DNA from 2 places in the Streptosporangium sp. NBC_01469 genome. Region 1 is predicted to be linked to the other one. Evidence: riboswitches for the same ligand, from Rfam matches in the RefSeq annotation. Region 1 holds a riboswitch; the other holds the start of a gene.
What was found. Region 1 has a riboswitch for cyclic di-AMP ahead of OG587_RS42100 (coiled-coil domain-containing protein). Riboswitches for the same ligand answer to the same signal wherever they lie in the genome.
Positions count from the first base shown of each region.

Region 1 (3,397 bases):
TCAGAGAGTACGACGAGCAGTGGCCGGCCGCGCAGACCTCGGCCGCTCCACCTACCGGCTTGCCGAGCTGCGCCTTCGCTCCCCGAAGGGGGGGCAAGCTGCGTGACATCCCGCTTCCGGAGAGCGTGGCGCCGCGGCTCGCCGCCCACATCGAAACCGTCGACCCGCCAGAGCTGACGCCGCCCTGGCGCACGCTGGACGGCCCACCGCACACGGCGCGGCTGCTCTTCGGCGTGCCGCAGACCCTGGATGTGCCCCGAGAGAGGCGGGTACCCGAGAACTAGTACATCGAGATGTGCGGATGGTCGAAGTGGTTGGCCGTGACGCCGCCGCGGTTGGACATGAAGCTCCAGCCGGAGCCGTGGTTGATGCGCTGGCGCCAGATCACGTACTTCACGCCGAGTTTGGCCTTGTTCTTGATGGCCCAGGCGGCGATCTCGTCGCCCAGTGCGGTGTTGGCGGCCGAGGGCATCGTGCCGCCGGCGCTCATCATGAAGTCGCAGGCGCGGCCCAGGGGGTGCTCGCCGCCGTCGTTGGCGGACCGGTAGCAGCCGACCGAGTACGGGAGGCTGAAGCGCCTCATGACGGCGTCGCGCATGATCCGGGTACGGTCGGTGATGTTGTCGGCGCCGGTGGGGAGCTGCGGGGCCCAGCTGCCGTCGGAGCGGCGGCCGGAACCGGTGGGGGCGAGCCGGTCGAGCTTGTCCTTCATGTCGCGGATCACGTCTTCGGCCTCCTCGCGCTGGGCCTCCACCTCCTTGGCCTCCTCACCGATCTCGTCGGTGAGCCTGGCGGCCGTCTCGGCCGCCTTCTTCCTGCGTTCGAGGCTGCCGGCGAAGCCCTCCAGGTGCGCGCTCTGCTGGGCGGTGAGCTGCTCCATCACCGCGGCGGCGCCCATGTCGCCGGAGAACACCAGCGCGGGCAGCCCTCCGCCGCTGCTCTGGTAGCGGAGCTGGACGATGGAGTCGACCTGCCGTTTGGCCTCGACGTAGACCTGTTCGGCCTTTTCCCGGTTCTGCTTGGCGACGCTCTCGGCCTTCTGCGCCTTCTTGAGGGACTCGCGCTTGGCCGCGTAGGTCTCGATCAGCTTGTCGACCTTCTTGCCGAGCTTGGCCAGGTCGGCGCGGAGCTTGGCCTCGGTGGGCTTGGGTTCCGCGATTCCCGCCGTGGGGGCACCGATGGTGAACGCGGCGATCGAGCTCAGGCAGAGGACCAGAGCCGCATGCCGACGGAACGTGGGGGACGGGGCCGCCACGAACTCTCCTCTCCTTCCGCCTACCGGGTTAGCTGACGGGTTCGGGCTGGAGGAAGCCCTTCCACCGAAGTGGTTTCACCCCAGGTGCGGTGGTTCCCCGGCTCCCGGGCAAGGTGCCCGAGATTAGGCAAATCAGCGTTTAAAGCTGATGTGGGAAGGATAGTAGTGGTAAACAGCAGGTCATGCGACCTCAAGACGAGACCAAGCGGTAATCAGTTCGTGATAACAGAGCGCAGGAGATGTGCTGTGCCCTCGGGCGACACGTCGTTCACGAAGGCGCCCATCGCCGACTCCGACCCGGCGAGGTATTTCAGCCTGTCCGGCGCGCGGCGGATGCTGAACAGCTCCATGTGCGCGTACGACAGATCGCGGCCGACGGAGACCGGTGCCTGGTGCCAGGCGGCGATGTACGGCATGGGCACGCCGAACAGTCCGTCGAGGCGGCGGAGCACGTCGGTGTAGAGGGGGCCGAACGCCGCGCGCTCCTCGGCGTCCAGCGCGACCAGGTCGGGGACCCCGCGGTGCGGGTAGAGGTGGACCTCCACGGGCCAGCGCGCCGCGGCCGGGACGAAGGCCGTCCAGTGCTCGTTCGAGCCCACCACCCGGATCCCGGCCGCCCGCTCCGCGGCCAGGACGTCGGCGAACAGGTTGCCGCCGGTCCGCTCCCGGTGCCGCTCGGCCACCCCGAGGGTGAGCCTGGTGCGCGGGGTCACGTAGGGGTACGCGTAGATCTGGCCGTGCGGGTGGGCCAGGGTGATGCCGATCTCCGCCCCCCGGTTCTCGAAGCAGAACACCTGCTCCACGCCGGGCGTCGCCGACAGCTCTGCCGTACGGTCGACCCAGGCCTCCATCACCAGCTCGACCTGCTCGGGGGAGAGCCGGGAGAACGAGGAGTCGTGCTCGGAGGTGAAGCAGACCACCTCGCACCTGCCGACCCCCGGGCGGACCTCGCTCAGCCCCCCGATCTCCCGGTGGTCGCCCGGCTGGGCGGAGAACGACGGGAACCGGTTCTCGAAGACCACCACGTCATAGCCCGAGGAGGGCACCTCGGTGAGGTTGCCGGGGGTGGAGGGGCAGAGCGGGCACTCGCGGGCCGGGGGCAGGAAGGTGCGGCCCTGGCGGTGCCCGGCCACCGCGATCCACTCCTCGGTGAGCGGGTCGTAGCGCAGCTCGGAGGCGGCGGGCCGGGGCGGCAGATCGCGCCGGTCGGCCGCTCCGCGGTCGGCGTCGTCGCGCCGGTCGAAGTAGAAGAGCTCCCGGCCGTCGGCCAGGTGGGTGATCGTACGCTTCATCGGCCGGCGATCTCGCTCTCCCGCTGGGGTTCCGTGATGATCAGCTCGCCCACCGAGGCGGCGAGCTCCTCCCGGGCCTCCTCGGTCAGGCCGGAGTCGGTGACCACGATGTGAGCCTCGGCCAGCTCCGCGATCGTGCTGATGCCGACCGTGCCCCACTTGGTGTGGTCGGCGGGCACCACCAGGCGGTGCGCGGAGGCGACCAGTTCGCGGTTGGTCTCGGCCTCGAGCAGGTTGGGGGTGGTGAACCCGGCGCGGGCGCTCATCCCGTGCACGCCGAGGAAGAGGGTGTCGACGTGAAGGCCGCGGATCGCCGAGACCGCGACCGGGCCGACCAGGGCGTCGGAGGGGGTGCGGACCCCGCCGGTCAGCACGACCGTGCGATCGGCCCTGGGGGAGCGGTGGAAGACGTCGGCGACCCGGATCGAGTTGGTGATCACGGTCAGCTCGGGCACGTCGACCAGGTGGTGGGCGAGCGTCCAGGTCGTGGTCCCCGCGGAGAGCGCGATGGCCGTGGCGGGCCGGACGAGCCGGGCGGCGTGCTGGGCGATCGTCTCCTTCTCCGCCTGCCGGCGCGCCGACTTGGCGGCGAAGCCCGGTTCCTCGGTCGCGCCGGGCCCGGCGGCGGTGGCGCCGCCGTGGACCTTCTCCACCAGGCCGCGCTCGGAGAGCACCTCGAGGTCGCGCCGGATCGTCATGTCGGACACGCCGAGCTCCCGGACGAGATCGGCGACCCTGACCCCGCCGCTACCGCGCACCCTCTCCAGGATCGCCTGTTGCCGCTGCTGGGCGAGCATTGCCCCACTCCCCTTAATCCACCAGATTCCACCAAATTACCACGGCAAGGATG
Region 1 is NZ_CP109465.1:9,659,277-9,662,673, reverse strand. It holds gene OG587_RS42105 (hypothetical protein) at 1-284, shown strand, start outside; gene OG587_RS42100 (coiled-coil domain-containing protein) at 281-1,255, opposite strand; cyclic di-AMP (ydaO/yuaA leader) riboswitch at 1,259-1,395, opposite strand; gene galT (galactose-1-phosphate uridylyltransferase) at 1,468-2,547, opposite strand; gene OG587_RS42090 (DeoR/GlpR family DNA-binding transcription regulator) at 2,544-3,344, opposite strand.

Region 2 (3,397 bases), 2.4 Mb from region 1:
CGCGCCGGTCCCGCCCTGCTGCCCGTAGCCCTGCTGCTGGCCGTACTGCTGCTGCCCGTAGTCGGGCTGCTGGCCATACCCGGGCTGCTGACCGTAACCGGGCTGCTGGCCGTAGCCCTGTTGCCCGTAGCCCTGCTGGCCGTAACCGGGCTGACTCTGTCCTGGGCCGGTGTTCGGCTGTGAGGCCTCCGACCGATATCCCACAACTGTCACGTCGGGGTCGAGTTCGCCAGCGGCTCGACCCGCGTTGTGCTGTCCGTAATCCGGATACCCCGACGGTGTGCGATCGCGGTCGGGATCATCCTGTGGATACGGCGGCTGTCCGGTGCTCACCGCGTCACCTCACTTAGACTGCGCATGTGGCAAATGTCAGACGCACATGCTTGCTGCTGCACAAGGTATCGACATAGGTATCGACAGTCACCTTTCCGATCAGTCAGCTCTAAAGTCATCAGAGTCGGGCTCGCGTGTCAGGTGCAGCAGCATCCGGGTGTTTCCCAAGGTGTTGGGCTTGACGTGCTCCAGATCCAGGAACTCCGCCACACCCTCGTCGTAGGAGGCGAGAAGTTCGGCGTAGACCTCGGGGGCGACGGGCGTGCCCTGGATCTCCCGGAAACCGTGCCTGGTGAAGAAGTCGACCTCGAAGGTCAGGCAGAAAACCCGGCGCAGGCCGAGTTCGACGGCCGTGCGAATGAGCGCGGAGACGATCCGGTGGCCGATTCCCATCCCCCTGCGGCCCGGATCGACGGCGACGGTGCGGATCTCGGCCAGATCCTCCCAGAGGACGTGGAGTGCCCCGCAGCCGACGACCTCCCCCTCCGCGTCGGTGGCGACCCAGAACTCCTGGACGTCCTCGTACAGGGTGACGGTGGCCTTCTCCAGCAGGCGCGGGCCGGCGCCGCCGTAGGTGTCGACGAGCCGCCTGACGGCGCGGACGTCCGGGGTGCGGGCACGGCGGACCGTGATCTCGGGGCCCGCGCCGGACGCGGGCGAGTCCGGCTCCGCCCCCTCGGATCCGGCGCGCCACTCCCCGCCGCCGGGAGCGCGAACGACCGGTGCGGGAGAATGCTCAGCAAGCTGCTCCATGACCATTCAGCGTACGTCCTCACCGGTCTTCAATTACGGCTCGCCCTTAACTCGCAGCCCACAGCCCTCACGTGACCCTTGGTAATCGTTTTACCACACTGAGCGCACGACTCCTCTCGTGTGCCACAACTCACCTTTGGCACGGTCCCGGACCTGGGAAGACCTCCGCCGCACCCGTCACCCACGAGGCAAAGGCAGCGTAATGGCCATGTTGATCATATTGCCATGTGATCTTTCCGTGACATTTCAGTTGCGAAACCTCTACTGAATTCGCAGTTCTGGTTGAGCAGGAACCACGGGTGCACTAATCTCCGTGCTCGATGTCAGAGACGTAAAAAGCCTGACCCGCCGAATCCCCCACCAGCGGGGAACCGGGGACCCACCACGTCCTCCGGGGTGAATCCGAGTGCCACCGGCGCACCCGGTAGGGCTGCCTCCGGCCCGAACCCGTCAGCTAACCCGGTAGGCGGCCGAGGAGAGGAGCCTGTTGGTGAAGCGCACGCGCGACCGCGGAGGAAAGCACACGGGCGACGACGCCCGCCGTCGAGAACGCGCGCCGCGAGGGCTGCGCCGCCGCATGGCGGTCATCGGCCTGGCATTCGCCACCCTGACCCTCGGCACACCGCTGGTGGCGGCCACCGCCGATCCCGAGCCCAGCCTCCAGCAGCTGGCCAAGCAGGCCGAGAAGCTGCACGAGGAGATCGGCACCCTCGCCGAGCGGTACAACGGCGAGCGGGTCAAGCTCAAGCAGGCCCAGCGGGCCGCGGAGAGCGCCAAGAAGACCCTGGCGTCGAGCGAGTCCGAGCTGGCCATCCGCCGCACCAAGGCCACCCTTCTGGCGCAGAGCACCTACATGTCGGGCGGCCTCAACTCCGGGCTCGCCTTCACGCAGGCTACGGATCCCGACACCTTCCTCGACCAGGCCACCACCAACTACGCGCTCCAGCAGCAGCAGAGCGAGGAGGTCGCCCAGGTGGCCCGATCGATCGAGGCCGCCGAGCGGGCGCAGGCCAGCGCCAAGGCGAGGACCTCGGAGGTCAAGAAGCTCCTGGCGGAGCTCGACGGCAACCGGACCAAGATCGAACGGCTGGTCGCGCGGGTCGAGAGCAATCTGTTCAGCGAGGTGCGCAGCAGGGCCGTCAGCAACAGGGGCGCCAGGGTGAAGACCAACGTGCCCATCGTGGGCAGCGGCAAGGCCGCGGAGGCCACCCGCTGGGCGCTCACCCAGCAGCTCAAGCCGTACGTCTGGGGCGCCGAGGGTCCCAACTCCTTCGACTGCTCCGGGCTGGTCATGTGGGCCTACCAGAAGGTCGGCATCAGCCTGCCGCACTACACCGGCAACCAGTGGACCGCGGGCACCCACGTCACCAGGAACGAGCTGCGCCCCGGCGACCTGGTCTTCTTCTACAGCGACCTGCACCACGTCGGGATCTACATCGGCGCGGGCCTGATGGTCCACGCGCCCCAGACGGGTGACGTCGTCCACATCGCCACGATCGACAACCGGCCCTTCGCCGGAGGCGTCCGCATCGCCGACTGAACGTGCCCGGCCCGCACGCGTGTCCGGCCCGACCTGCCGGACACGCGGCGGTGCTAGATCAGGCGGCGGCGGGCGGCCCAGGCCACGGCCTCGATCGCCGTGGCGACACCGATGCGGTCGCAGATGCCTCTCAGCCTGCGCCTGACGGTCCGCCCGCTGATGTCGAGGCGACGACCCACCCGATCCACCGTGACACCCTTGGCGAGCTCAGCCAGCAGCACGAGGTCGTCGTCGCTGAGACCGATATCGCTCATGCCCAGGGGGCTGTCGCCATGGCGTGAATCCACTTCTGGATATGCCATCAAGAGTCACTCCCCCCACTCTGGAAACCGGGTGCGAGACGCCGGAAATGAATACCGTCCGCCAGGAACGGTAAACGCCTTGTTCAAAGGTCGTCAAGTTCCACTCTTCATAGCGTGCGTCCAGTATTGACATAGTAGGCGCTACATGAAGTACTCATGATATGTCAGTGCCTTTGCGGCTATGTCATGACCGAGCCTGGGCACGAGGCGGCAAGCACCCCCTGGCTGCGGCGATCGAAGTCCTGGCAGAACAAGGTTTCGCCGAAACCGCCGCTCCGCCGGGCGCGCCGGGGCCGGCCCTCCGGGGATCCGGCCCGCCCGCATTTCTCGGGAAAAACGGATCTCTTCCCGATACTCTTCGACGACCATGGTCACTCACCACCTTGACAGCACCCCACGAAAAACACGGAAATATGAGGGTCAAGGGAGCAGTTTTGCGGCATTCGCGAGGTATCACACGGCGACGATG
Region 2 is NZ_CP109465.1:1,256,261-1,259,657, forward strand. It holds gene OG587_RS05675 (RDD family protein) at 1-213, opposite strand, end outside; gene OG587_RS05680 (amino-acid N-acetyltransferase) at 433-1,086, opposite strand; cyclic di-AMP (ydaO/yuaA leader) riboswitch at 1,423-1,571, shown strand; gene OG587_RS05685 (NlpC/P60 family protein) at 1,577-2,626, shown strand; gene OG587_RS05690 (LuxR C-terminal-related transcriptional regulator) at 2,680-2,880, opposite strand.
Region 2: linked by a shared signal. The riboswitch ahead of OG587_RS05685 (NlpC/P60 family protein) and the one ahead of OG587_RS42100 (coiled-coil domain-containing protein) in region 1 are both predicted to bind cyclic di-AMP.